Regions from separate parts of the Marinicellulosiphila megalodicopiae genome, predicted to be linked through region 3. Evidence: predicted binding sites of a transcription regulator. Region 3 holds the regulator's gene; each other region holds the start of a gene.
The links. Region 3 encodes sigma-54, which starts transcription at its own class of promoters, with help from an activator protein. Its sites were predicted from a motif close to TGGCACNNNNNTTGCTNT; they were not measured.
Positions count from the first base shown of each region.

Region 1 (10,952 bases), 1.7 Mb from region 3:
TTAATGATTCTTTTTCAAGTTCGGATAAGGTATTACCAAATTGAATCAATTCGCGCTTGTAAATGTGTTTGATTACCATGCTATCAATATTTTCAAATACGTGTTTTTGCGCTTTTTGTTCACCACACCACCAGGTTGCAACACTGGCAATTTTTAATTTTTCTTTTAATAAAAATTCGCAGCACCCTTCTAAGTAAGGGTAGAAACCAGGGTTCTCTAAAATCCAAGAGCCAATTGGGTTCACGACAATTACTTTTTTCTGACGAACGGATTCTAATAATCCCGGGACACCAATAAATGAGTCGGGTCTTAATTCTAATGGATCTGAAAATTGATCACTGATTCGACGTAAAATTACATCAACTTTTTTAAGTCCTTGTAGGGTTTTAATCCAAACATAACCATCGCGAACCACTAAATCGTCGCCTTGAACTAACGTATAACCTTGATAGTTAGCAAGATACGCATCTTCAAAATAGGTTTCGTTTGAGGGTCCTGGTGATAATAAAACAATAGTAGGGTGGGTGTTTTGTGCAATATCAATTAGGGTTTTGTGGGTTTGTTTAAAATACGTTGCAAGTCGGTGTACTTCACAGTGACGCATTAAATTTGGATAAACCTGACTCATTGCAATGCGCGTTTCTAAAGCATAACCTGAGCCTTGGGTGACTTGCATACGATCAGATAATACCCACCATTGATTGTCAGCGCCACGCACCAAATTAAATGAACACTGTAAAATTCGGTGAATACCAGGTAATTCAATACCCATTGCATTTCGGTTGAAACCAGGGTGTTGATAAATTAAATCAGCAGGTAATATACCTTCTTTGATCAATCGTTGTTCCCCATAAATATCTTTGTACATTTCATTAAATAAATGTGCGCGCTGTACTAGCCCTTCATCTAATGAGTCCCATTCGACGCCGTCTAATATTAAAGGGCAAGGATCTAAATCCCATGGTCGATTTTGACTGCTGTTTTCGGTATAGGCGTTAAAAGTTACCCCATTTTCATCGAGTACATTTTTTAATTCTTTTTTACGCATTTTAATTTCATTTACACCCAATTTTTCTTGGGTTTTCATGAAATCTCGCCAATGGGCACGTACATTACCGTTTTCGTCAACTAGTTCATCAAACGTCAAAGGGCTATCTTCACGATAGCCCTCTGCGATAGTTGAGTATTTTTTTAAATCACCTTCAACTGCCATGGTGTAATTTCAACTCTGTATTAAGTAGGGTTTTAACATTAGGATGCTTCTTCATAAACCATTGAAAAGTATTGTTTATAAACCACATCGTGTAATTTGCCTAATTTTAGCTGTAAATCATCCATTTGTTCAGTAATATCGTCAAATGAAGATTCAGCGCATTCGTGTACCCACTGTTTAATTGTTAAAATTGTGAGTTTAACTTCATCGCTATTAGGTAAACTGTCTGTAAGGCGCTCAAGTTTTTCAAGGCTAAACATAATCGTTTTAGGAAGGCGTATTTCTTCTAATAAAAAACGTATAACACTTTCTTTATTCACATCATCTGGATTTAAACGTCTAAATGATTGCGAACAGCCCAGTGCTTCAAGGGCATTCAACCAAAATGCACTATGGAAGCTTTCACTGGCTTCTTGCATGGGTTTATTTTCAAAAGCGACCAGGGTTGCTTTGGAGTCGATTACACGACTGATCATATCAGCGCGCTCTATTAATTGACCTAATCGAAAAAAATAATAACAATCACTTCGTTCCATATTATTAATAATAATACCAATGAACTGCTCGCAACTATTACGTAATTTATCACAATAGCGTATGCGACCTTGGCGTGTTTCTAATAAAAGTTGGTTTTCTTTAATGAAATAATACGCATTATTGATCACTTCCCAGCTAGCTTGAGGTAATAATTCTTTACTGTTTCGTACGATCTGTCTTGTGGATACTATTGATGAATAAATGGAGCTTATATTATCAATGTCACCGATAATATTTTGCATCACAAAACTTTCAGAAGATTGACTGCTTTGAGCTTGGCTTTGAGATTGACTCTGCTCAGGCCAGTTCCCCAATACCTCAAACAATGACGTCCATTTTAAATCAACTGATCTTGGGGTATCCAACATCATGTCATAAGTAGATTTAACTAAACGAGAGGTGTTTTCAGCTCGTTCGATATAACGACCCAACCAATATATATTTTCAGCGACTCTAGCTAACATTATGCTTCTCCCGTATTGATGATCCAAGTGTCTTTACTGCCGCCACCTTGTGATGAGTTTACAACCAAGGATCCGCGTCTTAATGCCACACGAGTTAATCCACCGTTAGTTACGTACGTGTCTTTGCCTTGTAAAATAAAAGGGCGTAAGTCAACGTGACGAGATTCAATAGCATCGCCGCATAAAGTGGGAACAGTTGATAAGCTCAATGTTGGTTGGGCAATATAATTACGTGGGTTTTCTTGAATTAATTTTCTGAATTTTTCAATTTCAGCTTTGTCGGCATGTGGACCGATTAGCATGCCATAACCACCAGATTCACTGGCGGGTTTAACCACTAATTTTTCTAAATTTGCCAATACATATTCCATGTCTTCAGGTACAACACAAAGATAAGTAGGCACATTTTTTAAGATCGGTTCTTCTTTTAGATAATATTCAATCATCTGAGGCACATACGAATACACCACTTTGTCATCTGCCACACCGGCTCCTGGTGCATTAGCAATGGCGACATTGCCTTTTTTCCAGACATCCATAATATGTTCGACACCCAACATCGATTCTTTATTAAAAACAGCAGGATCTAAAAACTCATCATCAATTCGACGATAGATAACATCCACTTTTACAAGTCCATAAATGGATTTTAAAAATAGAAAATCATCTTTAACGATTAAATCATCACCTTGAACTAAATAGGCACCCATTTGCTGTGCTAAATAACTATGCTCAAAATAAGCTGAGTTAAAAACACCAGGTGTTAACACTGCAATGGTCACATCTTTTGTTGTATTTTGTGAAATATCAATCAGCATTTTACGTAATTGATTAGGGTATTCGGCATTGGATAAAATATCTTGTTCGGCAAACACTTCGGGAAATATTCGCTTCATCACGTTTCGGTTTTCAAGCATGTATGACACACCAGAAGGTACGCGAAGGTTGTCCTCTAATACGTAAAAATCGCCTAAATGATCACGAACTAAATCCGATCCACAAATATTTGCCCACACACCATTATATGGTGAGATGCCTTTGCACTCTGGACGATACCCTTTAGATTGCTCAATCACATATAGCGGAACAATGCCGGCTTTCACAATATTTTGATCGTTATACACATCATCAATAAAACAATTTAATGCTTTTAAACGTTGAGTTAAGCCTTTTGTGGTTTCTTGCCATTCATTTAACGGGATTAAACGTGGAATTAAATCAAATGGCCATTGACGATCTATGTTTTCGCCTTCGCTATAAACTGTAAAACTAATGCCCATTTCTTTGATGCATAGTTGCACGTCTTTTTGTCTGGCGACAAGTTCAGAGGGTGTCATCTGGTCAAGAAAATCACCAAGTTTGGAAAATTGTTTACGTGTATTACCATTAGAATCGATTAATTCGTCAAATATAGGGATAGGATTGTTTGATTCATCTATCAGTGACATTCGAATAACTCCAGTAAGAAAGGGTAAATGATACTTGTTTAGGTAATAATCAACTTTTGTGATAGTCCGATTATTATTAAAGAGTACAAAAAATAATTCTGTTTAATCTATAGATAAAAGGGATCTTTTACAAATGATTAAACATAATCATTGGAATATTAGTAACTTAGCAATGGTTGAAAGATCCATTATTTCTTACTTAAACAATATACATGCCATGATTTTTCATTCCTTTTATTATAAAGATTAATAAACAAATAAATGCATAACATTAAAAAGCAATATAAAAAATCAACCATTTTAAACTCGTTTACAAAGCTGTTATTCAATGCAACGGATGCTTATAATACCGCTTAAGTTTTTTCTTAATCTTTATAAATACATAATCAAACCATATCTCAAATAGGTTCAAAAATGAAAAATCAAAGCATTGCGTCTTTAGCAAATGTAAAAAATATTGTTGCGGTGGCATCAGGTAAAGGTGGGGTGGGTAAATCCACAACGTCAATCAATTTAGCATTAGCATTAAGTAAGTTAGGATTAAAAGTAGGTTTGTTAGATGCGGATATATATGGGCCAAGTGTCGCTAAAATGCTGGGCGCGCAAGATAATGTGAAGTTGGAACCGTTTAACGAAACCTCATTAAACCCATATATGCAGTATGGAATTAAAGCCATGTCCATTGCGTTTTTGTCCAATTCAAAAACACCGATGGTTTGGCGTGGACCGATGGCAAGCAGTGCATTAAATCAAATGATTGCACAAACCTACTGGGGCGAACTTGATTACTTAATCATCGATATGCCACCAGGCACCGGAGACATTCAATTAACCATTTCACAAAAAATAGCTCTAACCTGTGCCGTGATTGTCACCACGCCTCAAGAGATTGCTTTGCTAGATGCGCAAAAAGGCATTGAAATGTTTAAGAAAGTTAATGTGCCTGTGGCGGGTATAGTTGAGAACATGAGTCTACATATTTGCACCAATTGCGGTCACAAAGAAGCCATTTTTGGTTCAGATGGAGGCGCGCGCCTAGCAAAAGAATATGAGACACAAGTATTGGCGACCATGCCTTTAGATAGAAGTATTCGAGAAAATGTAGATTTAGGTAAGCCAACGGTTCAAGCGGACCCTGATTCAAATATCAGTAAATTATATGAATCAATGGCCAAAAACTTAATTCAATATATTGAGCAAAACACTTCAGATGAAACAGTAAACATCTCTTTTGAGTAAATTGGTTAAAGTGCTTTAAGAAAAAATTGAAAAGAAGATGGAATTAAAAGGATGAAAGAATTAAGACACCTAAAGTAATACCAGAGTTAGTTTGGCTGTCTTAATTGAACTTTATTAATTGAACTTTATAGTATTTTTTTTGTGAAATTAACTTTTTTAAAAAGTGTTGTGAGTATGAATTTACTGTTTGAAATTAATTGTGAGGGATTGAAGTTTTTACAGTCTCTCACGTTAGGATTCACCAACGGGTAGCAGACTATTGCGACCGTTTCAATTTGGTGGACGAAACTGTCAAGGTGCTTTCCAAACGAGATACTGGTGTTTTTTCTATATCTTAACTTCGTTACACCAATATATACCTAATTTGTTACAGGGTTCATTATAAGTCAAATATTCTGATTTTCGAGCTTAATCGAATTGATGTTCTGTTTGAAATATGAGTTCTTCTAAATCTGTTTCATCAATCTGTAAAAACGATTCTATTCCTTCTTTTATCGCACTCCATTCACTTTCATTTTCAATATTGCAATGTTGAAAAACACAACGACGAGCAATTTTTAAAATTGTGAAGATAGTTAAAGCTTCTTGGCTTAATTCGTCGCTCTCAAATATTCCATCACAATCAAATACATAAAATATCGCTTCAACCTGTGAAGGAGTTAAATCCCATTGTTGAGCAATAAATGCGGATAAAGTAGTGTGAGACGTTTGATAAAGTGAACGTTCTTGTTTGGCGACGGCATCCCATCCTTGGCATTGATGGATTTCAAATGTGTTTTGATATCCTTCAAAATTCTCATAGAGTGTAGGCACGCCAGACATATGAAATAAACCTAAAACATAGGCGCTATCGCCATATTCAGGTTTATCTAAAAAATGCGCTATATTAATCGCCGTATGGGCAATTTGAGCTGAAAGTTGCCAAAATGTGCTTAATTTATGTGTGTTTGTGAATGTGCCTTTAAGTGCAACTGTTTTAACAATTGAAAAAACTCGATTAAATCCTAAAAGCATCACAGCTTGTTGTATGGAAATAATATTCGTTTGTCTTGCAAATAATGGGGAGTTAACAATTTTTAACACGGCGGAAGCGACCCCAACGTCTTCAGATATCCATTGGGAAATTAAGTACATGTTTGGCTCATTTTTTTTAGCTTCAGTAATGATGTTTACTAATATTTTAGGCCTTACAGGTAAATGCATTTTGGACAAAAGGATTTGTTCGGATGTTGTGATTGTGATTGGCATTAAAACTCAACATATTTATTAATAATATATTGAGCATAGTCTAAAAGAAGAAACTTTATGTGAAATATAAAAAACACAATACGTTTATTATATAGGCTAATAACCTTCGCTTTGATGATCAACATGGTAATTGTCGATATGGACTCGATCAATTCCAGTTGTAAATGTGCCGTCTTGATTTAACTCAAACCAACGATAACCAGGTAGAAGGTCATCTAGTTGATATTGCTGTTGTTTGGGTTTGAATTGAAAACAAGTCGAAGGCGTAGACATGTATTCAATTTTATTGATTTGTTTTTGGCTTTCTTGATGTACATGCCCCCAAGTTATGATTTTAACTTGATCATGTTGATGAATTTGACCTAACAAAAATTCGCTGTTGCGAATGCGTTGAGTATCAATCCAAGCGCTATCCATTAAAATTGGGTGATGATGAAAGCAAACCAATGTTGGTTTTTTATGTTCATTTAAATACTCATTCATTTGTTCAATACTAGCAGGCTCTATATTGCCATGGACTTTTCCGTAAACACCAGAATTAAGCATGATGAATTGCCAGCCACCCAATTCAAAATTTGGGTTTTCAAAACCTTGAGTGTCTGCATCTCGCATCGAAGGTAGGCTATCGTGATTTCCCGGTATCCAATGAGTCGGGCAATCAAAGTTTTGGCACATGACTTCAATGAATTTACGATAAGTGTGTAAATTGTGATCTTGTGCGATATCTCCTGTCACCAAAATCAGATCGATTTTAGGGTGATTTTCTTTAATTGACTCAATAGCCAATGAAAAACTGGCAAATGTGTTGATACCCTGCAATGAACAAACTTCATCTTGAAATAGGTGGGTATCGGTAATTTGTATCACTTTTAATTTCTTTGGCTCAGTCACTTTGAATTTTTGCTCTTATTTCCAATTAGGGGCTGTTTTTTATGTTGTGATTTTTACACAACTAAAAACTAATATATAGACCACTGTAAGAGATTATTCCTTTGTTTGGTCGATTTAATTTAGCTTATGCTTATTTTTTTGCTGTGTATCCCAAATTTCACTATAGACATTAGCCATTGTTCTAGTAAATCATTTAGCTGTTCTTTTTCATTTACCTGATGCATTTGTTCGTTTGGGTACGGGTACGAACCTTTAAATTGTTTTCCATGTTCGCAAGCAACTATTTCTGCCATTTTGACATCAAAGTACATTCTTAAATGTAATGTGAAATTATGAAATGCGTCGGTTAATGTTTCATGTTTGATTTCAAATGACATACAAAGTGTGTATTTGTTTCTCTCTGTAATATTAAAAATCGCACGATGGTTTGAGGTTTCCAATCCAATACAATGGGAGTCTTGATCATGGATGGTAGGTAGTAATTTAATCAGACGCCAAAAATTTTGCTCTTGTTTTGCATTTTGAGCAGCTATATCAGGGATGTATTTTTTTTTATTCAAATAAGCCATAGTTTACGTATTTTTTCTTCGTTGATTATTAACCATTGTAGACTGATTAAGGTGGAGGCATTATTTATTTTGCCTTGGTTAATCATGTCAAATGCTGCTTGCTTTTGTAATACGACCACTTTTATATCTTCGGACTCTGCTTCAAGTCCATGTGTGCCAAAGGCTGTGTTTGAATCTACCTGGGCAATAAATAGATGAATGGTTTCGTTTGTGCCACCCGGTGATGACTGATATTGCGTGATTTTACTGAGATTTTTAATATGAACACCTGCTTCTTCAAAGGACTCACGGTGAGCCACCTCTTCAGGAGCTTCATCTTTATCTATTAATCCAGCTACGACTTCTAAAAGCCATGGATTTTGTTGCTTAATTGCACCCACTCTAAATTGCTCAATTAGCACTACTTTATCCAACACTGGATCAAATAACAGTACACATACTGCATCATGTCGCAGCAGTAACTCTCGTTCGATAGTTTGTTGTTTTCCGTCATACCGTTCATGCTCAATAGTTAATTTATCTAATTGATAAAAACCTTCGTACAAAACGGACTGTTGTTTGATGCTGAATTTCATATTATGCGGTGACTTATGGCAGTTGATTTCATTCATATTTAAGGCAAACTGAGCGCCAATTTGCGAACCAAAGAATTTGGCCAATAGGATAACAAACTTATGTTTAAAAAACTCACTTTAACTGCTTGTGTAGCGATAGGTGCACTTCCTGCTTTTGCTCAAGACGATTTGTTAGGTGTGTATAATCACGCTTTGGAAAATAACCCAACATTAAAAATGGCTGTTATACAAAATGAAATGAGCCAATTAGGGGTGAAAAGCGCATTTGGTAATTTATTGCCTTCTATTGGTGCAAGCGTTGGGTATTCTGTTGGTGGGAATGCAGATAATAATAGAAATGCAAATATTGATTTAGATGATTTTGAATTTAATTTATCAGAGGGTAGCCTTGATTATAATATTAGTGTTTCACAAAATATTTATAACAAAGCAGCAATTGATGCTTACGCCGCCGTAAAAATAAATGCAAGTAAAGCCGAGTTAACTTTGTTAAAGAGCCAGCAAGATTTAATTATGCAGGTAGCGACCCAATATATAACGACGTTAAAAGCATATGATAGTTGGATGACCGCGAAGACAGGTTTAACAGCCTCTTTGCGTCAAAAAGAGCAAGTTGAAAAGCGATATGAAGTCGGTTTGGTTGCTATTACGGATTTGCAATCTGCAAAAGCGAATTATGATTCAATGAGAGTTAGTGTAATTAGAGCGAGAGCGACTTATGATCAATCCCTATTAGCACTTTCTAATATTGGTGGTCAAAAATATAAAGATATTCAACCACTTAGTGCTGAATTTATGCCGTTAACTGAATTAAAATCGCTAGGTGTTTGGGTAGATTCAGCTTTAAAAAATTCGTTAGAAGTGAATATTGCTCAACATGAACTGAACCAACAACAAAAATCTTTACAAGCTTATAAAGCAAAACTTTTACCTTCTTTATCTGGTAGATTAAGCTATAGCTATTTTGACAAATTTGAAAATAATTCAAATGGAGATAACTCTTCATCTACGAGGTTGGCCTTAAGTTTGGATATTCCAATTTACAATGGAGGTGCTTTTAGAAACGATATTAAAACCGAAGAATTAAAGTTAAGTTTAAATTCTGAAAGTCTTTCTCAGACTGTCTTAAATGTACAGGCAACAATTGAAAATTTGTATCGTCAAATTTCTGCGGATTTTGAAAACATAGAAGCCCAAAAACTTGCAATTGAGTCAAGCCAAAGTGCTCTGAAAGCGACTCAAGTTGGTTACGATCAAGGCAGTCAAACAATTGTAGAATTGTTAAATGCACAATCAAATTTGCTCAATGCTAAATTGACTTTATCCAATGCAAAGTACGATTTAATTATTAATCAATTTAAATTACGCCAAAGTGCTGGAGTTTTGTCGTTAGCTGATATTGAGCAGTTAAATGCTTCGTTAATCCAATAATAATTGGTTAGCGTACCCTAAAAAACCTGACTTCAGTCAGGTTTTTTTTGCTTTAAATTTAAGTGAAATAGTGTTTTAAAATAGCATTTCAGGACTTTGTATTTCAGATGAGTCCTCAGTTGTATCCTCTCCATTGATTTGTCTTTCAAGTCGTTCCGTTTCATCAATTATGATATCTACTTCAATGTCAGATGCTTGATTGGATTGGGAGGTGGGTGCAAAAGATTCTCTAAATATTTCTTGTGTAGAGTTACTTTGACCAGGGTGCGCAAGCAATCCAGTAGAAGGGTCTATTCTTAAACTAATGATTCCTGGGGGTTGAGAGAGTTTATTGCTGGGTTTGCCCTCTAGGGCCACTTTCATAAAATCAATCCAAGCTGGAAGTGCGGCGCTGCCACCAAATTCACCAGTACCAAGTGGGATGCTTGAATCGTGACCTATCCAAACGCTTGCTACGTAATCACCATTAAAACCCGTAAACCACGCATCAACCGCATCATTGGTTGTACCGGTTTTACCTGCTAAATCGTCTCGATTAAGTGCTTTATTGGCTCTTGTCGCGGTACCTCGAATAACGACATCCTGTAATATGTTTTGCATGATAAACACTTCTTGCTCAGATAGAACTCTTGGTGCATATGGATTTTCTTTTAATGAAATCGGTTCAAATACAATCGGATCTTCAAGGGCGAAAGTTGTACCAGATGACTCAGAAGTAGGTGAGGGTTGGCTAATTTGATCTTTTTTGTTTTCTCCCATTGTTAATTCGTAAGGTGTTGGGGTTTCTAAGCAGTCAGAGCAAATTTGTTTTGGATTAGCTTGGAATAAAATATTGCCGTGCCTGTCTTCAATTCGATTAATAAAATAAGGCTCAACTTTGTAACCTCCGTTTGCAAATGTGGCATAGCCTGTGACAATTTGAAGAGGTGACATAACTGTTGAACCAAGAATTAATGTTAAATCTTTATTCAATTCTGATGCATTAAATCCAAATCTTTGAGTAAAGTCCGCAGCATAATCGATTCCTATATCCCTCAGTAATCGAACTGCAGGAATATTTCTTGATTGGTAAAGTGCTTGGCGAAGGGGGATTAAACCTAGATAGCGATCTCCTGCGTTTTTTGGTCGCCATATACCAGCATCTCCGCCATTATTTAAGATTAATGGCGCGTCGTTAATTAACGATGAGGCAGAATAGCCTTTGTGTAATGCTGCGGTGTAAATAAACGGTTTAAAGTTGGAGCCTGGTTGGCGTTTTGCTTGAGTCACGTGATTAAATTTGTTGGATTTGAAATCGTAACCACCAACTAGTGAAACAACGGCACCAGTTTGGGGGT
Region 1 is NZ_AP023087.1:1,263,888-1,274,839, forward strand. Features, by position in the region: gene TYM08_RS05410 (circularly permuted type 2 ATP-grasp protein) at 1-1,213, opposite strand, end outside; gene TYM08_RS05415 (alpha-E domain-containing protein) at 1,252-2,214, opposite strand; gene TYM08_RS05420 (circularly permuted type 2 ATP-grasp protein) at 2,214-3,662, opposite strand; gene apbC (iron-sulfur cluster carrier protein ApbC) at 4,077-4,901, shown strand; gene TYM08_RS05430 (HDOD domain-containing protein) at 5,310-6,149, opposite strand; gene cpdA (3',5'-cyclic-AMP phosphodiesterase) at 6,246-7,040, opposite strand; gene TYM08_RS05440 (DUF1249 domain-containing protein) at 7,160-7,609, opposite strand; gene TYM08_RS05445 (NUDIX domain-containing protein) at 7,597-8,220, opposite strand; gene TYM08_RS05450 (TolC family outer membrane protein) at 8,284-9,615, shown strand; gene TYM08_RS05455 (penicillin-binding protein 1A) at 9,691-10,952, opposite strand, start outside.
Region 1: a site for sigma-54 is predicted at 3,863-3,880, ahead of TYM08_RS05420 (circularly permuted type 2 ATP-grasp protein). Genes of this name have one in related genera too.

Region 2 (10,952 bases), 980 kb from region 3:
TTACAGATAACTTACCTGTCACCACCCAAGACTGACCATTTAATGGCAAGCCTTCTTTTTTAACTACTTCAGGCCAATTTAAGATTGTCGCTAATTTATTCACTAATTCAACATTGGAATCAATTGCAAAGAATTGCAAAATATATTCAGCGACCACAGGACCAATATCATCCACTTCAAGTAATGCCTCTTTTGAGGCTGTCATTATATTATCTAACGTTAAAAAATGCGTGACCAAATTATTTGCAGTTGCCACACCCACTTCACGTATACCTAAGGCATAGATGAATCGATTTAACGTAGTAGCTTTACTTTTTTCAATGGCATCAAGCACGTTTTGAGCGGATTTTTCAGCCATACGGTCTAAATTTGCTAATTGTTCTAATTCTAAATAAAACAAATCATCAAAATGTTTAAGCTGTTCTTTTTCAACTAACACTTCTATAAGTTTTTCACCCAACCCATCGACATCCAATGCTTTTCTTGAAACAAAATGTTTAAACCCTTCGGTTTTTTGTGCACTGCATTCTAAAGAATTCATACAGCGAATAATCACCTCACCTTCAATACGCACTAATTTTGTCGAGCAAACTGGACAGCAGTCAGGGGCAACAACCTTTTTAGATCGCTCTTCCACTTTGCATAATTCAGATTTTATTAAATCCCCTTTTGAATCGCTTTCATTTTGATCCATTAAACGTTTGCTTAAATTTGCCATTACTTTTGGAATCACATCTCCAGCACGACTTATTAATACTGTATCGCCTTCATATAAACCCAACCGCTCTACTTCGTCCATATTATGTAGCGTAACATTTGAAACAGTCACACCACCAACAAATACAGGCTTTAATCTTGCCACAGGAGTCACCGCTCCCGTTCTGCCAACTTGAAATTCAACTTTTTCGACTATGGTACTTTCTTCTTGAGCTGGAAATTTATGAGCAATTGCCCAACGAGGCGCACGCGAAACAAATCCCAATCGTTGTTGTAGAATTAAATCATCTACTTTAAAAACGACGCCATCAATTTCATAATCTAACGAATTCCTGATATTACTTAAGTGATCAAAGTATTCAAGACACCCATTTACTCCATCAACCACTTTTGAGTTTTCATTTATTTTTATTCCCCAGCTTTTTAATTGATCCAATATTTCACTGTGGTTTTGCGCAAGTCCATCACCATCAACTAACCCGACACTATATGCACACATTTCCAATTTACGCTGACTTGTAATATTTGCATCTAATTGACGCACACTGCCAGATGCTGCATTTCTTGGATTGACATAACTTTTCGTACCTTGCTTTTCTGCCAATACATTTAATGCTTCAAATGATTTTTTCGGCATGTAAATTTCGCCACGAACTTCTAAAATTTTTGGATATCCACTTCCCATTAATCTTAATGGAATATTTTGTATAGCACGAACATTGGCTGTTATATCTTCGCCGGTTGCGCCATCACCGCGTGTAGCACCTCGGGTTAATTGGCCTTCAATATATAATAAACTAACAGCGATACCATCTAATTTTGGCTCACAGGCAAACTTAAGTGTCTGAGTATTATTAATTCGGTTATCGATACGTTTAGAAAATTCATGCATGTCTTGTTCATTAAATGCATTATCTAATGACAACATTGGGATTTCATGATTTACAGTTGTAAATCCAGCTTTGACTTCTGCGCCTACTTTTTGGGTGGGACTAACATTGGATTGAAATTCTGGGTATTTAGATTCTAATGCAATTAACTCTTGCATCAATTTATCGTAGGTTGAATCAGACACAAATGGTTCATCAAGGACATAATAACGGTAATTATGCCCTTCAATTTGTTGCCTGAGTGATTCTATTTTTTCTGATATTGTTTGATTGTCTTGTTTTTCTTTTTTATTGGATTGTTCAAATAAATCAGGAGTCATAGTTAAGCTTGTTCTAATAATTGTGAGCGTTGAAATTGACGAATACGATCTCTATAACTTTCAATAGTTTGTTCAGTCAAACGGTTTTGTGCATCATCTCTCACTTGACCATTTAATTCATTTGCAATAAAAACTGAAACATTTTTCATTTGCTCAAATGCAGAAACAGGATCAACTTCACATGGCAATTGCATAAACAAAGACACCCCTGGCGTATTAAATTGATTAATACTTTCCAAATCAAACGTACCAGGTTGCACAGAATTAATTAAACTGAATTGTGTTTTTCCTGCCTGTGTTGAACTGTGAAAAATATTCATCTTACCAAAACGTAAACCGCCTGCAATCATGGCATGATATAAATCTTGACCATTAAACGTCTCTGCATTTGATGTAATATTTAAGACTAATACATCCTGAGCCGTTTCTTTTTTCTGTGTACTATTCTCTGATTTCGACTCAGTCACGGCATCAATTTCATATTCAGTTTCAACCGCAGAAAAACTATCTTGCTCAAACTCACTAGAAACTTCATTTGCTGAATGATTATAATTATTTGGTTGTAACAACACATCATCTTCGTCTATTTCAGGTTGTTGCAAATCCAAACTGGTTTGCTGGGCAATATCCATGTTTGGTTCTTGTTCATCCAACTGCTCAATTATATGCTCAACGGAATCCATCAAGACGGGTACATGCTCATCTAAGTCTTGCTCTAAATCATCGATGCCTTTTATGTGTGCCATTGACTCAGTATCTTGACCTTCTTTTTTAACAATACGAGATCCACCATTAGGAAGTTCGGCAGATGAAATATCGTCAACTTCTACTTTTTGTTTGGCATACATTTTTTGTTGATATCTAGGACTTGCATTTCTCATTCTGCGAATACCATCTATCACTAAAACCAATAAAACGATTACACCTATAATAAAAAAAATCGTTTGTGTTTCCATTTTTAAATACCTAATTTAAATTTACAATGCTGCTAATTTTGCAGCTTCTTCAACGTTTACACTTACTAAACGGGACACACCCGGTTCGTTCATGGTTACGCCCATTAATTGATGTCCCATTTCCATTGCGATTTTATTATGCGTAATGTAAATAAATTGAACATGATCACTCATCGCCTCAACTAACCGAGCATAACGCCCAACGTTAGCATCATCAAGAGGTGCATCAACTTCATCTAGCATACAAAATGGGGCTGGGTTCAGTTTAAATATCGAAAAGACTAACGCTATGGCTGTTAGTGCTTTTTCTCCACCACTTAATAAGTGAATGGTTGAATTTCGTTTTCCAGGTGGTCTTGCCATAATGGCAACCCCTGTATCGAGTAAATCATCGCCTGTAAGTTCCAGATAAGCATGCCCGCCACCAAATACTTTTGGAAATAATTCTTGTAAACCAGCGTTTACTTTATCGTAGGTTTCTTTAAATCGATTACGTGTTTCAGTGTCAATTTTACGAATGGCATTTTCTAATACTTCAATGGCTTTTTCTAAATCTTCATTTTGCGCATCCAAGTAATGTTTACGCTCAGCTTGTGCTTTATATTCATCAATTGCTGCTAAATTGATAGCACCCAAACGCTGAATTTTATTTCCAATCTCTTGTAATGATTGCTGCCACTGATCTTCATTTGCATCTTCAGGCAAAGTTTCTAACACGGCATCAATATTAAAGTTTTGTTCCGCCAGCTGTTCTTGTAATGTTTGACGCCTTGTTATAATTGTTTGCGCAGACATTCTCACCTGTTCTAAATCATTTCTTAAGGCTAATGCTTTACGCTCAAAATCCCCTCTGGACATTTCAAGTTCACGCATTTGCGCATCAATCTGTGTCATTTGACCACGAGCTTGATTTACTTTTTCTTCAATTTCTTGCTGTCGTTCTAATTTTTCTTCAAGCTCTAAACGCATTTCATCTAATGGATCGTCTGACTCTTCCATTGACATTAAAATTTGTTCTTTACGCTCATTTAAACGCTCAACCTGTTCTTGCAAACGCTGTTTAGCATGCTCTTTGGATTCAATTTGCGTTTGAACTTTATTTTTTTCAACCGTTAACGTTTGAGCTTTCATTTTGCAATCACGCTCACGATCACGCGCTTCATCCAATGACATTTTTACATCATCTTTTTTTGCCAATAAATTCTCACGCTCTTCAACACCACCTTCCATCGCATCTAAAGCTTCTTGTAGCTCAATTCGCGAATCGGATATTTGTTCACGTTCATGCTCAAGCTGCAGTTCTTGCTCTTCAATTTCTTCATTGACCTGAACAGATCGTTTTTTAACCTGCTCTACTTGAACCTGTTTACCACTTAACTCTGCTGATATTTGAGAAAAATGACGAGACAATTCATTTAATTCACGTTGAGTGGTTTCTTTTTCTTGTTCTTGGGAGCGCTGGCGCAATATAGCAGTTTCTAAATCGACTTCTAATTCTTCGATTTCAGCATCCAGTTCATCCAAAACACACTCTAAATTTTCTAATTCACTTTCACGAGACAAAATACCCGCACTTGAATCGCTGTCTTTGCTGACTCTGAACCAGTCTTTACTTAACCAAATACCTTCTTTGGTAATCACTGACTGTCCAGGCTGCAAACTGGCTTTTAAGGATAAAGCTTGCTCAATATTATCAGCAATCAAAACTTGAGTTAAATCTTTCCCCAAAGCAAACGAAGACGTGACTTGTGAAGCTAATGAATTACTTTGGTTCGGATTAGTCGAATGAGTTGTCAGTACTAATTTACCTTCACTTAACTGCAGCAACGATTCAGTTAGACCTGCATGAATATCATTCACACAAACCGCTTGAAGATATTGTCCCAGTACCACTTCAACGGCCTTGTCCCAGCCATTTTGCACTTGAATGCTTTGGGCTAATCTAGGTAAATTATTAAGTTGTTGAGACTCTAACCATTTTGCTACCTCCCCGGATTGTTCATCTTTGGCAGCCTTTTGTAATGCTTCTAATGTTGCTTTACGGCCTTTTGCTTGTTGCTCTTCAGAACGCTTGGTTTGCAGTTTGGTTCGATTTTTCTCGACGGTTTCTTTTGTTGTTTGTAGGTCTTCATTCAAGCCTTCAAGTTGCAACGCACATTGTTCTTGCTGCTCCTGAGATTCTTCGGATTTTTCAAGCAATTCCTGAATTAATTCCGCTTCAGGACCGGTTACTAAGGTTGACTTTTCAGAATGCAAAGTGCTTAAACGACGATTAATTTGTTCAATCACACGCTCTAAATGTTGGATACGCGATTGCGCCACTTCCGCTTGTTTTTGTGGGCCAGCCGCACCTGAGTTGTATAATTCCCAAGCTTGTTGCCACTGATTCATGTTCTCTTCTGATTCAGCAATCGCCTCGCTTGCCATCATTTCTTCTTCAATGGCCATTTCCACTTCAGGCTCTAGCATTTCTAGTTGTTCGATTAATTGCTCTAACGCGTCTTTATCTTGTTGTAAATCACGATTAACCTGAGCCATATCACGATCCACTTCGGCCATATCTTGACCAAGCTTGCCTGCACGTTCTTGCTTGAATTTCATATTTTGTTCAAACAATACAATTTCTTGACCTGCCTCGTAAAACTTAGCTTGAAGCTGGTTAAATGACTCCGTTACCTCATAATTAGATTCACGAAATTCTTCAATTTTTAAATCAACGTTAGATTGCCCTAATCGTTGCTCTTCAATCTGTGCTTCAAATTGAGCAATTTGTGCATTTTCTTGTTGCGCCTGCACATTTAGTGACTGCCAACGCATGGCATTTAATTGCGCTTTTTCTTGACGCTCTTGTTTTTTATACTCAGTGTATTTTTCAGCAGCCTGGGCTTGGCGATGCAAATGTGATAACTGTCGGCCTAACTCTTCACGAATATCCGTTAAGCGCTCTAAATTTTCACGCGTTCGACGCATACGATTTTCAGTATCGCGCCGACGCTCTTTATATTTTGAAATACCTGCGGCTTCTTCAATGAATATTCGAAGCTCTTCTGGTTTGGACTCAATTAAACGAGAAATCATGCCCTGTTCAATGATCGCATAACTTCTTGGGCCCAAACCGGTGCCTAAGAAAATATCGGTAATATCTTTACGACGACATTTTGTGCCATTTAAATAGTAAGTATTTTGAGCGTCACGGGTCACTTTACGTTGAATGGAAATTTCTGTAAACGAGGCATATTCACCGCGTAATTTCCCATCAGTATTATCAAAAATCAATTCTACGGTACATTGACCGACGGGTTTTCTAGCATTTGAGCCGTTAAAAATAACGTCAGTCATACTTTCGCCACGAAGGTTTTTAGCCGATGACTCACCCATTACCCAGCGTACAGCATCAATCGTGTTTGATTTTCCACAGCCATTTGGGCCGACAATACAAGACAAATTAGATGGAAATGGGATGTAAGTTGGGTCTACAAACGATTTGAACCCAGCAAGTTTTATGGCCTTTAAGCGCATAATGGCATTATCCTACGCACAACAATACGATTAGTGTAAAAGTTGGACAGAATATGCAATTTTGATAAGGAATTCAATAATTTAGGCTTTATTTCGCTAAATAGTCGTAAGATAATTTTTTATCATTTTATTTGAATATTGTTCGATTAATCAATATTGGCTTAATCAGTGGGACAATTTTATCTAAAACCCTATTTAATAAGCGTTGTTTTATATTAATTGATTCCGTTTTTTAAGCAGGTATTTGAATTTTTTTGATATATTATTTTACTTGAATCCACTTTTTTAAGTTTCTCTAAATCAGAATAATTCTATGAAATTTATTGAATAATAAAATACTGAGACACCATAGAATCAAATATTAAAGCAGGCCAAAAGACCTGCTAATCCAAATTTAATACGTTTTATAAGGCAAGAATTTACCAGAAAGCACAACATTAACTCTATCGCCCTTTGGGTCAGGCTCACGCTGAATATCCATTGAAAAATCAATCGCACTCATAATCCCGTCACCAAACTCTTCATGAATTAACTCTTTAATGGTTGTGCCATAAACATTTACCAATTCATACCAACGATAAATCAATGGATCAGTTGGAACAGCCGTTGGTAATGAGCCTTTGTATGGAGCTATTTGCAACCAAGCAATCGCTTCATCCGACAGTGAAAACACCTCTCCCACAATGGTAGCCTGCTCTTTTGTTAAAGCCATTTGACCTAAACAGGCAGCTGTCGTCCACTCTTTAGACAACTCCAATTTATGCGCAACGTCGCTCCACTTTATACCTTTGGCCACTTTGGTTGAACAAATAATTTTCGTGACTTCATCTCTTGATTGAATCATAGTTTTTACCTCTTCTGATGGAAAATTCGAAGTTTTGCTTCGTTTGTGATTAACGCGCTAATAAAAAAACCACTACACCTAATAGAATGGCACTCACCCCCTGCCAAAAAGCAACTGGATTACGCTCAATTAATGCAGGCCTGGTTTTTCTTAAAAAATCTTTATTAGGATGATGCAAATCGTAAATAAATTCACTGACTTCCTGGTATCGCTTTAAAGGCTCTGGATGACACCCTTTTTTGATTGCTTCGTCTACCCAAGGTGCAACACCCAACTCATCAAAATGTTGTAATGTTTGATATTGCAATTTTTGTAAATCTTTTTTATTAGTACACCGAGACACTTTTGTGTCGTAGGGAAGTTTGCCACTGAGCAAATGATAGGTAATCACTGCCAATGAAAATAAATCTGAGCGACTATCACCTCCATAACCAATGAAATATTCCGGTGCACTGAATAATGCGGTACCTTGAATACGGTTATCTTCTTTCATATTTTTAGTTTCTAAAATACCTGCCACTTTGGTCGATCCAAAATCAATAATTTTGACCAAACCTTGTTGATCAATCATGATGTTATTAGGACGTAAATCTTGATGCACCATTTCTTGTCGATGAAATGCCTGTAACCCCTTAGCAACTTGATTAACAATATCCCGTACTTTTTCAATAGATGGATTAGGATTATCGCGCATCCATTGAGACAAGGACTTACCTTCGATGTATTCACAGGCTAAATACATGAAGTTTTTAGGCCGTATACTGTTCGGTGCTTTTAATACATGCGCATTATCAATACGCTTTGCAATCCAATCTTCGGTTAAAAAACTTTCTAAATACGCCGTATCTTTACACAGTTCAACTGATGGCGTTTTGATGACATATTGCTTTTTCGATTCAATATCTTGAGCTAAATACACATGACTTCGACTGCTTATATAAATCTCTCTTTGAATCAAATACCCATCAAACTCCATGCGAGGACTTAAACTTGGTGCAATGGGCAAGCTTAAAATTTGCTGACTGATTTCTTCTAAATCCAAATCAGGCAAAGCGATGATTTTTACAATCTGAATACTCAGATTGTCACCACTATCATTTGCATACGCCTGTTTTAATATAGAGTTAGCCGCTTGATCTAAGTCATGATGATGCTTATGGATTTGTTCAATAATAAATTGCTCGCTAACAAATTCATAAATACCATCTGTTGTGAGAATATAATAATCCCCTACATTTAATTGGACGGATTGATAATCAAAATCCAGTTGCTGCTGAACCCCTAACGCTCTTGCTAAATAACTTTCAGTCGAAGAGATAATGGTTCGATGATCCATTGTTAATTGTTCTAATTTTGGACTTTTTGTTTGCTGCCCACTTAATTGATAAATTCGTGAATCGCCACAATGAAAAATATGAGCGGTATTGGATTTTAAAACTAATGCACTAAACGTACAGACATAACCTTTGTCTTTATTAAAACGGTGCGGACTATTTTGTGTTTGTGAAAACAACCAAGAATTCAAAGCAGACAATACTTTTATGCCAGAAGTTTTTACACTCCACGCATCGCTTGTGCAAAAATAATCTTCCAAAAATCCATTTACTGCGGCTTGACTGGCCACCTGACTCACCTGACTACTACTAATACCATCAGCAATCGCAATCGCAATGCCTTTGTTATTAACAAGCAAATCATTAGGAAGGTTCACCCCAATATAGTCTTGGTTGATTTTTTTTCGGCCTGCATCGGTTGCTTGCCCGGTTTGAATTAAAAGTTGTTTTGTCATAAAAAAAGATCTTCGCGCTAACGAAGATCTCCTTGTTTAGTTAATTGATTTTTAATTAAGCAATTTTACGCTGAGGACTTGTACGAACATGAGTTAAATACAGAGGCAAACCTACTAATAAGAATCCGCCAGCTAAGTTACCCAATGCAGTTGGAATTTCATTCCATACTAAATAATCCATTACCGTGAAATCACCGCCCATAATCATAGAAAATGGAAACAAGAACATATTAACAATTGAATGTTCAAAACCCATGTAAAAGAACAACATTACAGGCATCCACATTGCAGCCATTTTACCCGTTGCAGACGTTGAAATCATTGCACCTACTACTCCCATAGATACCATCCAGTTACACAACATGCCTCGAATGAAAATCGTAATCCAACCAGCAAAGCCATGCTCTTGGTAACCTACAGTTCTTGATTCACCAATCGTCGCCACTTTAGCTGCGATTGCGCCACCATCGGTGTTGTAACCATAAGTTAAAATGAATGACATAAAAAAAGCAGTCATTAATGCACCACCAAAATTACCGACAAACACCAAACCCCAGTTTCTTAACACTTGACCCACGGTGACACCTGGACGTTTATCCAACAATGCTAATGGAACAAGTGTAAAAACACCGGTCAACAAATCAAATTTCATTAAATACAACATAATAAAACCAACAGGGAACAAACACGCACCCAAAATTGGAGACCCTGTTTTTGTTGCAACTGTAATAGCAAATACAGCAGCTAAACCCAAAATTGCCCCCGCCATAAAAGCACGAATGATTGTGTCTTTTACAGACATGTAAATTTTAGATTCCCCGTTATCCACCATTTTGGTGACAAATTCAGAAGGTTCGATATACGCCATTTTAGATTCCTCTTATCAACAATAATGCCCCGACATGGGGTCTGATACCCACAAAGCCATTAACATGCCAACGCAACAAATCACTCAAAATCACTCAAAATAACTTAAAATAACGGCTATATTCTTAAAAAATACAACCAAATAGACAAAATAGGAAAAACATCAAACAATCTAGGCGCACCACAACAACGCACAATAAAAAACTTAGAAACAACCTCAGGCCACATTTTAGTGCGCAAAGCATTATTTTTTCAGGATTTTCTTCCATATTTCAAATTGATATTTTCTGATTGTCATATTTATGTATGATACTCTGGACCCTTGTTATTTTTATAGAAAGTAGAAAATGTTAAAAAAAAGCATGCTTTTATTCACGCTACTAGTTTCTTCTGGTTGCGCAAAAATTGGACTTTTTGTTGCTAATGTTCCTGCAAAATTTTCTAACAACCAACAACATAAAAATATCAGCTACGGCAGTCAGCCATGGCAATTACTGGACATTTATATCCCTGAGCCGTCAACTACCAAGAATATAAAAACACAAACCAAATTACCCGTTGTGATATTTTTCTATGGTGGCAGTTTTGAAGATGGCAATAAACAGATGTATCAATTTATGGGAGAGGCCTTTGCCAATAAAGGATACATCACTGTAATTGCAGATTATGAAAAATTCCCAAAAGTGAAATTTCCTGAGTTTATACAAGATGGCGCTAAAGCCGTCGCCTGGGTACACCAATTCATTGAGCAATATGGAGGAGACTCCAATCAACTTTATATCTCTGGCCATTCGGCCGGGGCATATATTGGGGCGATGATCTGCGCCAACAATGAATACTTGGCGCCATATGGACTGGATCATTCTATCATTAATGCCTTTGCAGGATTAGCAGGCCCATACGACTTTGAGCCAAACACCGATAATCTAAAAGCCATTTTCTCACCTGTTGAAGATGACTATTCCCAAATGCAAGTAACCCATTTTATAGAAGGAAATGAGCCTGCCATGTTATTAATTTGGGGCGAACAAGACAAATTGGTTTATCGCA
Region 2 is NZ_AP023087.1:1,988,974-1,999,925, reverse strand. Features, by position in the region: gene ligA (NAD-dependent DNA ligase LigA) at 1-1,927, opposite strand, end outside; gene zipA (cell division protein ZipA) at 1,930-2,883, opposite strand; gene smc (chromosome segregation protein SMC) at 2,905-6,402, opposite strand; gene cynS (cyanase) at 6,797-7,246, opposite strand; gene TYM08_RS08500 (protein kinase domain-containing protein) at 7,296-9,035, opposite strand; gene TYM08_RS08495 (formate/nitrite transporter family protein) at 9,091-9,903, opposite strand; gene TYM08_RS08490 (alpha/beta hydrolase) at 10,250-10,952, shown strand, end outside.
Region 2: a site for sigma-54 is predicted at 9,956-9,973, ahead of TYM08_RS08495 (formate/nitrite transporter family protein). Genes of this name have one in related genera too.

Region 3 (10,952 bases):
TGTGGCTGATCTTTTTGATGTGTTGCCAGAATTAGAATCTAAATTATAATTTCAATTTTTGAACAAAAAAAAAGAGCCTATTTTTTCAAGTAGGCTCTTTTAAATTTATGTATATTAAAAACATTCACATTAATAGTTAAACTAACGTTTCAACATCTTCCTCATAATCAACCCCATCAATTCCAAAACCGAATAAACGGAAGAACTCTTCTTGGTATGCTTTGAAGTCAGATAATTCTTCAAAGGTTTCAGTGGTACATTTATCCCACAACGCTTCCACTTTTGATTGAATCTCAGGACGTAGCTCTTTTAAGTCCATACGGATACGGCCATCTTCATCAAGGGTTAATGCAGAATCATCATACATTTCGTCTTTGAATAAACCGTGAACTTGTTCGATACACCCTTCGTGTGATCCGTCTTCTTTCATTACTTTGAACAAAATAGACAGGTATAAAGGCATAACTGGAATCGCTGAAGACGCTTGTGTCACTACTGCTTTTAATACTGAAACATAAGCTGCGCCATTGTAAGCACCTTTTAGTTTTTCAGAAATTGCTTTGGCTGCACGATCTAAATCTTCTTTGGCTTTACCGATCGTTGCGCCTTTGTAGATTGGCCAAGTTAATTGCTCGCCAATGTACGTGTAAGCGGTTGTTTTAACATCTTGCGCTAATACGTCAGCTTTGGTTAATGCATCTATCCAAAGTTCCCAATCCGCGCCGCCCATTACATCAATGGTACCTTGAATTTCTTCAGCACTTGCAGGCTCTAGTGTAATGTCACTTACCACTTTTGTATCAGTGTTTAAGTTTTTGCGTGTCACACTTTTACCAATTGGCTTAAGTGTTGAGCTAAAAATTTGATCTGAATCTGGATCTTTACGACGAGGTGCTGCTAATGAGTAAACAACTAAGTCGATTTTGCCCATGCTTGCTTTGATTTCGTCAATAACGGTTTGCTTAGCTTCGTGACTGAATGCATCTAAGTTAAACGTATGTGCATAAAGACCGGCAGCTTTTGCTTCTTTTTCTAAAGCAACGGTATTGTAGTAACCCGCACTTGCAGTTTTGCGCTCTGTTGGCGGTTTTTCAAATTGAACACCTAATGTGTTCGCGCCAGAACCAAATGCAGCTGTAATTCTTGAAGCTAATCCATAACCTGCAGAACAACCAAGTACTAATACATTTTTTGGGCCTTTTTGAGCAGGCGTATTATCTTTAACATATTGAATTTGCTCTTTAACATTTTGAGCACAGCCCACTGGGTGAGCAGTTGTACAAATAAAACCACGAACTTTTGGTTTGATAATCATAAATTAGGTTCCCTAACCAGAGTAAAATACGAGCCTAGTTTACGCAAGAGCCTTGCTTGTCGCCAGTTTTTTTAAGGTTTTTGTCGGGCAAAAACAGCTTTATGGTGATTATTGGATTTATTGTCTAGATTTAAAGAACACTACTTAGATAATTAGCCATGATAAAGCCGCCCGTTCGAACTCGTGAACATTTACTGTTTATTGGTGACTCACTTATTTTAAATCCATATGACCCAACCACCATTGGTTGGACAGGCCGTTTAAATATGATGGCCACTAAGAAAAACCCAGATATTCAATATCATAATTTGGGCATTTTAAATGAAACAAGCGAGCAGTTGCATTCACGTTTAGAAATGGAATGGAATTTACGATTTTTTGAAGATGATCATTGTTTTGTTGTGATTCACACAGGCATGTATGACACCTACGCAAGAGCAGGAAAAGCAGCGGTGCCTTTAACCCAAACCATTGAAAACTTAACGGCAATGTTTGAGTTTTTAAAACCCAAGGCTAAGTGTTTATTATTAGGCCCGACTCCGGTTTTAGACCCTGAAACGAATCAGCGCATAAAACGATTAAATACAAATATGCAGGAATTTTGTAAGAAAAAACACATTCATTTCGTGAATCTATTTTTGTTATTACAAAATGATGTGGCGTTTAAAAGAAAGTTAGCGCAATTTCCAAAACAAGTGGATTTTGCGCCTTTTTATGAAAAGATCGCCAGCCATATTGGTGACGATTCAGGATGGTGGTTCAAAAAATAAACTTAATTATTTACGGTATGCAGCACTTTTAGCATGAGCTTGAAGCCCTTCACTGTAACCAAAACTTTCTGCAAGTTTGGCCACTTCTTTAGCGCCATTTTGCGAACAGTTAATAATCGAAGTACGTTTTTGAAAGTCATACACACTTAGCGGTGAGCTGAATCTTGTTGTACCTGATGTTGGTAATACATGATTTGGACCCGCTGCATAATCACCAAGGGCTTCAGCTGAATACCTTCCAACAAACATCGCACCTGCATGATGGATACCATCTACAAATTTTTGCGTGTCTTCAACGGATATTTCAACATGCTCTGCTGCAACGATATTACCCACTTCAATGGCTTGCTCATCGTTATCGACCACAATCACCAATCCACGATCTTTTAAAGATTGCTTTATGATCTCATGTCTTGGCATTTCATCTATTAGTTTTTCCATGCTCGCGATGACTGCTTTTGCAAACATTGCATCTTGAGTCACTAAAATAGATTGCGCATCGGCATCATGTTCAGCTTGAGAGAACATATCCATGGCAATCCAATCCGGATCGGTTTTACCATCACAGATGACTAATATTTCAGATGGACCTGCCACCATATCAATGCCAACCGCGCCAAAAACTTTTTGCTTGGCAGTGGCAACATACGCATTACCAGGACCTGTAATTTTATCTACTTTTTTAATGGATTGAGTACCATAAGCAAATGCAGCTATGGCTTGAGCGCCACCAATACAATACAGTTCATCCACTTGAGCAACATGCGCCGCCCCTAATAAAAAGTCATTCACTTTTCCATCAGGAGAAGGCGACATCATAATCAAATCTTTTACACCGGCCACTTTTGCAGGAATCGCATTCATTAGAACAGAAGAAGCCAACGGCGCAAGACCTGCGGGTGCATACAACCCTACTCGCTCAATAGGGGTGACTTTTTGGCCTAAAGTGTTTCCAAGTGCGTCTTGATATTCAAAAGATTCAAAGCTTTGCTTCTCATGGTAATCACGAATGCGCTTAGCGGACTCAACTAAAGTATGTTTTTCTTCGTCGTTTAACTTATTAAACGATACTTCAAAATCAGCAGGCTTTAAGGCAAGTTCACTAATAGAACTTACATTTAAACGATCAAATCGATTGGTATATTCAATCACTGCATCATCGCCACGTTTTTTTACGTCAGCTAGAATTTGATCCACACGACTAAGCAGATCAGTATCCGCCACTTCATCCATTGATAAAAACCCACCTAAGCGCGCTTTAAAATCGGCATCGTTATAATTTAATTCATTAATGCTTATTTTGGACATACTGCTATTTTCCTACCACTCTTGTAATTTTTGCACCTAATTGGCGTAATTTCTCTTCAATGCACTCATAACCACGATCAATATGGTAAATACGATCCATTGATGTTTCGCCTGTTGCCACTAATCCGCCTAATACCAAACTTGCGGATGCACGTAAATCGGTTGCCATAACTGGCGCAGCCTTTAATTGTTTCACACCAGTAATGACCACTGTGTTACCGTTGATTTTAGCGTCACAGCCCATTCGAATTAATTCATCAATATGCATAAAACGATTTTCAAAAACAGTTTCTTTAATTGTACTGACACCATTTGCCACGGCATTCATCACACAAAATTGCGCTTGCATATCAGTAGGAAAAGCAGGATATGGAGCCGTTGTCACATCAACAGACTTAAGCACTCGATCTGTCATATCTGCAACAATCACATCACCTTTGATTTCAATATGCAATCCCGCTTCTTCAAGCTTCATTATCACTGCATCTAATGTTGTTGGGTCCGTATCTTTTAATGTAATTTTTCCACCAGTCATTGCCGCTGCAACGAGATAAGTACCCGTTTCTATGCGATCAGGCATCACACTATATTCACAACCATGAAGAGACTCCACCCCTTCTATTGTTATTTTATCTGTTCCATGTCCCGTGATTTTGGCACCCATTGCAATGAGTAAATTCGCCAAATCAATCACTTCAGGTTCACGAGCAGCATTTTCTAATATAGTTATGCCCTCTGCTAAAACAGCGGCCATCAATACATTTTCAGTTGCACCAACAGAAACCATATCGAATAAAATCTTAGCACCCTTTAAACGACCATTGCTTTTAGCTTTGATAAAGCCATCTTCAACTTTAATGGTTGCACCCAGCGCTTCTAATCCACGGATATGTAAATCAACAGGCCTAGAGCCAATTGCACAACCACCAGGTAACGACACATTAGCCTCACCGTAATGAGCAAGTAACGGCCCCAACACAACAACCGAAGCGCGCATGGTTTTCACCAACTCATAAGGAGCCGTTACGCTATGTAACGGTTTTGCACATATTTGTGCACTCATATCTTCATTGATAATTACTTCAACCCCCATAGTGCCAAGCAACTCAATCATGGTGGTCACATCATGAAGATGCGGTAAATTTGATAAAACAATCGGTTCTTTTGACAATAATGTTGCAGCTAAAATTGGCAATGCAGCATTTTTGGCACCGGAAATACGAATGGAGCCATTTAATTTAGCCCCACCAGAAATTAATAACTTATCCATTTTATTGCCTTATGATTCGGTTGAAAGCGACATTGTGACTGCGTGAACTTCACCAGAGGCAATGACATCATTTAAACAACCGTAAACTAATTGCTGACGCTTAACTGGCATTAACCCTTTGAATTTATCGCTTTTGATAGTGACATGAAACTTAGCGCCCTCACCTTCCACACTAACATGTTGATCTTCAAATTGACTTAATAATAACTCTTTAACTTGTTGCGGTGACATAGCAATTCTCTGTAATTTAATAAAAAACGACCAATTTTAGCTTTTTTGAAACAAAAAAAACACATACCTGAAAAGATATGTGTTTTTTAAATTAGTTCTATTTATTTTTAATTCGTTATTATTTGTCTCTAAAGCTGGTTTGCTCGTAAGAATCTTGAGTGGTTTTTACCCATGCATCGATGGCCGCATCTAAATCATTATCATTATCTGACATCACTTGATTAAATTGATTGGCGAACATAATTCCCAAATTGATACCGTTAAATTCAATGTTTTGAATCAACCATGCCTCATTGCGCTTTGAATAATATAAAGACTGAACCATTGGATATTTAGGCCCATCAGGTGAAATAACATCTAAGTAAATACGTGTATTTTTATAAGTATTTTTTTGATTATCACGACTTGAAACAATTTTAACGTCATAACCAACAAAATTAACCATGCCTGCTGCATAAGTTTGAACCATTGAATGAGTAAATGCAGTAATAAAGCGTATTTTTTGTTCTCTAGTCGCATCCTTATAAAAACTGCCCATTACTTTAGTTGCAATCTGTTGAAATCCAATCACCGGTTTTAATTGCTCTATCATGATATCAATGAATTCTTGTTGATTTTCGATTCCACCTGAAGCACCAATATTGCTTTCTATGGTAGATAGCACCATATTAACACCATCTTCTACTGCTTTTTCAGCAGGTACAATCTCTGTTTCTGCCCAACTAAATGAAACCAAAGCAAGCAATGTAGATAACGCGATAATTATTTTTTTCATTTTTTATATTCCTGTAGATCGATAACTGGTTCAGCAAAAGCTTATATTAAGGTATCATCAAGCTCAACTACTAATATGACACTTATGAATTTTTATGACTAATTTCGACTTCTCAAAAAGCGCGCTTCGAACTATTGATTTAGAAGCTAAAGCCATAGCATCATTATCGCAAAGTATAACTGAAGATTTCCTGAACGCCTGCCAATTAATTTTAAATTGCCAAGGGCGAGTAATTGTCACTGGTATGGGTAAATCAGGACATATTGGCAATAAAATGGCCGCAACCTTTGCAAGTACTGGCACTCCATGCTCATTTGTCCACCCAGGAGAAGCCAGTCATGGTGATATGGGGATGATTACAAGCAAAGATATTGTCATCGCACTTTCTAATTCAGGTGAAGTTCAAGAAGTGGTATCTATTATCCCATTATTAAAAAGAATGGGAGTTAAATTGATATCTATCACTAGTAAAAATGATTCGACCCTAGCTCAAGCCAGTGACTTTCATTTAAATAACCAAGTGACCCAAGAAGCCTGCCCTTTAAATCTTGCGCCGACATCAAGTACAACGGCGACATTAGTGTTAGGTGATGCATTAGCTATAGCATTAATGGAAGCACGTGGTTTCAGTGCCGATGATTTTGCGTTTTCTCATCCTGGCGGTTCTTTGGGTAAAAAACTACTATTAAAAGTCAGCCAAATTATGGCCACCGGCGATCAAATCCCTAAAGTATGCTTAGGGGATAGCTTTACTGACGCATTGTTAGAAATGAGCGCAAAAGGCAAAGGTATGACCTGTGTAGTTGATGCTCAGGATCAACTTGTTGGTATTTATACAGATGGCGATTTAAGACGCTCAATTGCACAAAATATATCATTTCACGAATCGTTAATTGATGAAGTAATGCACGCTGCGCCAAGTACAATATCCATGGAAACTTTAGCCGCTCAAGCTTTATTTCAAATGGAAGAAAAAAGTATAACTAGCTTAATTTGTGTCGATTCAGATCAAAACATTGCTGGAATTATACATTTACACGATTTAATAAGAGCGGGGGTTGCGTGATAACAAAGTCTCAATTTTCAAAACTTTTTATTTATGGCATCATTATTTGTATCAGCTACACATTAATTGTATTTAATTTTAAACAATCAAATATCAATGATACTGATTTAATTCCTAAAAATAGCGCAAGTGACATTAAATTGAGTGCAATCAACATATATCAGACACAATATGATGAAATAGGGGTAAAAAAAATCGACATCAAAGCTGAAGTATTTACTCAATATAATTCAAACAAACAAGAATTTTCAAACCCTCAGTTTTATTTTTTCTCAAAACAACATAACCAAAAAAGCCAGTCCTCTGTTTTAAATTGGGTCATTACTTCAGATCAAGCACAAATCAACCAACCAAATATTATTGAAGTGATTGGAAACGTAGAAGGTAATCGAACAATTGGTTCTGAAATTTCTTTTAATACTGATTGGTTAAATTATGATGTCATCAATAATACTGCATCTAGTGATGCGGACATTATTATTTGGCAACAAGATAATACAACTGAAGCGACAGGGTTCGATGTTAGTTTGATTTCAAATAAAATCGATATCCAACTTCATAATAACGTAAGATTTAATGTTTTAGAAGGCGACAACTCATTATGACTTTTAAAAATAAAAAACACTTCTGTTCACTACTTAGATCATTTTTTTTAATTGTGTCTTTTTTAGTAATCAGCCCGGTAATTTTTGCGCAAACATTCCAAATTCTTGCAAAATCAACAAGCATCCGCGAATTAGAAAATGAGCTTTTAACCATTCATTTAAAAGCAGTAGCAAGCAATGCGGAAATTAAAATAATTGGAGATATTTTAGAAGATCACCGCGATCTAGAAACCAGCACCACTCAATTTTTGGATGTAAAAGGCAGCCCTGCTCAGATTGAATTAACCAATGAAAAACAACAACGCATCGTTGTTACTGCTGATCACATTACCTATGAAGTCATCACAGGGCTCATTATTGCTCAAACCCATGCCAAAATCACTTTTGGCACCAACTACACTAAAGGTCATAAAATCACCTATGCACTTGATGGATCAACTAGGGAATGTTCAAGTGACCTGTCCAAGCCCGATAGTTTTTGTGAAACGGTTTATGATTCACAAGAGATAGTGCAATGAGTACACGTACTTTAATCGCTAAAAATTTAGCAAAGACCTATTCCAAACGCCCGGTTGTTATTGATGTGTCTATTGAAGTTGAACAAGGGCAAGTTGTCGGTTTACTAGGTCCCAATGGTGCGGGGAAAACTACATGTTTTTATATGATAGTAGGTTTGGTGAATCAGGATAAAGGTCAAATTTTCATCAATAATATAGACATCAGTCAACAACCAATGCATATTCGAGCTCAAAAAGGGCTAGGGTACTTACCTCAAGAAGCATGCGTTTTTAGAAAATTATCAGTTGAAGATAATATTTTAGCTATACTTCAAACAAGAAAGAATTTTAGTAAAACTGAACAAAAACAAAAGCTTGAATCATTATTGAATGAGTTTAATATTCAACATATACGTAAATCGCTTGGCATGGCATTGTCCGGCGGAGAAAGAAGACGGGTTGAAATTGCTCGTGCATTAGCGATGGATCCTGCATTTATTTTACTTGATGAACCCTTTGCAGGTGTCGATCCTATTTCTGTAAACGATATTAAAGATATCGTCAAACAATTAAGCAACAAAGGCATCGGTGTGTTAATTACTGATCATAATGTGCGAGAAACGCTTGATATCTGTGAAAAAGCGTATATTGTCGGTAATGGTCACATTATTGCTAGTGGCGATGCAAACAGCGTTTTGCAAAACCAATTAGTTAAAGATATTTATTTAGGCGAACAGTTTACGTTGTAATCAGAGTAATTATAATAAAATATGAAAACTTCACTTCAATTAAAAATGGGCCAGCATCTTACGATGACTCCCCAGCTTCAACAAGCCATCCGTTTATTACAACTTTCCACGCTCGATTTGCAACAAGAGATCCAACAAGTACTTGAATCCAATCCAATGCTTGAAGTAAATGACGAAGAGCCTTCTGCAAATAACAATGAACAAGATCAAAATTCACAAAAAAGTGCTGAAAATGAAATATCCGAACCCAATAAAATAGAAGAAACAGATTCACAATGGGAAGAAAATATCCCTGACGAATTAGCGGTTGATACTTCATGGGACGATATTTATCCAAATCTACCCACAAATATGTCAGCACCTTCTGGTGACGATATTAATTTTGATAGCTTTCGAAGTGAAACTGAGGATTTACAAGATCACTTATTTTGGCAATTAAACTTAACCCCGATGAATACTCGTGATCGAATCATTGCTGAATCGATAATTGAATCCTGTGGAAATGACGGATATTTAAAATCCACAATTGAAGAAATTTTCTCAGGCCTTTCAAATGAATTAAATGAAGAAGGTATGAATGAAGAACAAATGCTTGAATTAGATGAACTAGAAGCCGTTCTTCATAGGGTGCAACAATTCGATCCACCTGGTGTGTGCGCCATAGATTTAAGTGACTGCCTAACAATTCAACTAAAGCAACTGCCTCTTCAAACAGAATATTTAGAACAAGCGAAATTGATTGTTAAAGACTTCCTTCCTCAATTAGGTTCTCGTGATTATCAAAACATCTTACGTAAAACAAAATTTAAAGATACTGAGTTGCAATCTATTTTAGTACTCATACAATCGCTTAACCCTCGCCCAGGGGACAGTATTTCCGAAGACCAAGCCCAATATGTTGTTCCAGATGTATTTGTTCGTAAAGATATCGAAAACAATAAATGGCTAGTAGAATTAAATCCAGATATCGCGCCAAAATTACACATTAATAGTGGGTATGCTGAGTTAATCAAACGTAATGATGCTTCAAGTGATAATGATTATTTAAAAACAAATTTAAGTGATGCCAAGTGGTTTATTAAATCTTTACATAGCAGAAATGAAACGTTACTTAAAGTAGCAACAAAAATTGTTGAACATCAACGTGGATTTCTAGATTATGGCGAAGAAGCTATGAAACCATTGGTATTGCATGATATCGCACTTGATGTCGACATGCATGAATCCACCATTTCAAGGGTTACTACTCAAAAATACATGCACACCCCAAGAGGTATTTTTGAATTGAAATATTTCTTCTCTAGCCATGTTTCCACTGCAAATGGCGGAGAGTGCAGTTCAACGGCGATTCGAGCAATGATTAAAAAAATAATCAGCGAAGAAAACACAAAAAAACCTTATAGTGATAGCAAATTAGCAACATTATTAGATCAGCAGGGAATTAAAGTTGCACGAAGAACCATTGCAAAGTATCGTGAAGCGATGCATATTCCACCTTCAAATGAACGAAAAAGTTTAATGTAACGGATTGAGTTAGTGACTGTATTATGATTCAACTTAAAAATATATTAACGGCCGAAAGAACCTACATCATGGATCTTGGCTCAAGTAAAAAACGCGCAATTCAAAGTATTAGTCATGAAATTGCTAAAAATTGCACACAATTAAATGAAAATCATATCTTTGATCATTTAATTGCAAGAGAAAAACTTGGAAGCACTGGATTTGGAATGGGTGTTGCCATGCCACATTGCCGCTTAGATAACTGTGACAAAGTGATCGGAAGTTTTTTTAAACTTTCTGATCCTGTTGACTTTGATGCACTTGATAGCCAAAAAGTCGATTTGATTTTTGTATTACTTGTTCCAACTGAAGCCGCTAATGAACACCTTCAAACCTTGGCAGCAATTGCAGAAAAATTCAGCCAAGCCGATTTTTTAAGCGCTTTAAGAGACTGCAATGATTCTTCAAAAATTTTTGAACTATTAAGTAATTAATTATTATGAAATTAATCATTTTAAGTGGTCGTTCAGGTTCAGGTAAAAGTACAGCATTACAAGCATTAGAAGATGCTAAGTTCCACTGTATCGATAATTTTCCAGTTTCCATGCTGTTGGATTTACCTAAAAATTTACAAGAAAATGACGACATTCAAAATCTTGCATTGTGTATCGATGCGCGTAATAGCGCAAAGTCATTAAAAAAATTCGCTCATACTTATAATGAATTATCTCAAGACATCGATACTGACTTAATTTTCTTAGATGCCGATCCTCAGACATTATTTAAACGATTCAGCACAAATCGTCGACGCCACCCCTTAACAAATGACAATACCTCCTTATCTGAAGCCATTGAAATTGAAA
Region 3 is NZ_AP023087.1:2,968,833-2,979,784, forward strand. Features, by position in the region: gene TYM08_RS12790 (electron transfer flavoprotein subunit alpha/FixB family protein) at 1-49, shown strand, start outside; gene fabV (enoyl-ACP reductase FabV) at 137-1,315, opposite strand; gene TYM08_RS12800 (GDSL-type esterase/lipase family protein) at 1,474-2,085, shown strand; gene hisD (histidinol dehydrogenase) at 2,092-3,393, opposite strand; gene murA (UDP-N-acetylglucosamine 1-carboxyvinyltransferase) at 3,398-4,663, opposite strand; gene TYM08_RS12815 (BolA family protein) at 4,673-4,894, opposite strand; gene TYM08_RS12820 (MlaC/ttg2D family ABC transporter substrate-binding protein) at 5,013-5,669, opposite strand; gene TYM08_RS12825 (KpsF/GutQ family sugar-phosphate isomerase) at 5,764-6,735, shown strand; gene lptC (LPS export ABC transporter periplasmic protein LptC) at 6,732-7,340, shown strand; gene TYM08_RS12835 (LptA/OstA family protein) at 7,337-7,858, shown strand; gene lptB (LPS export ABC transporter ATP-binding protein) at 7,855-8,586, shown strand; gene TYM08_RS12845 (RNA polymerase factor sigma-54) at 8,608-10,110, shown strand; gene ptsN (PTS IIA-like nitrogen regulatory protein PtsN) at 10,134-10,583, shown strand; gene rapZ (RNase adapter RapZ) at 10,589-10,952, shown strand, end outside.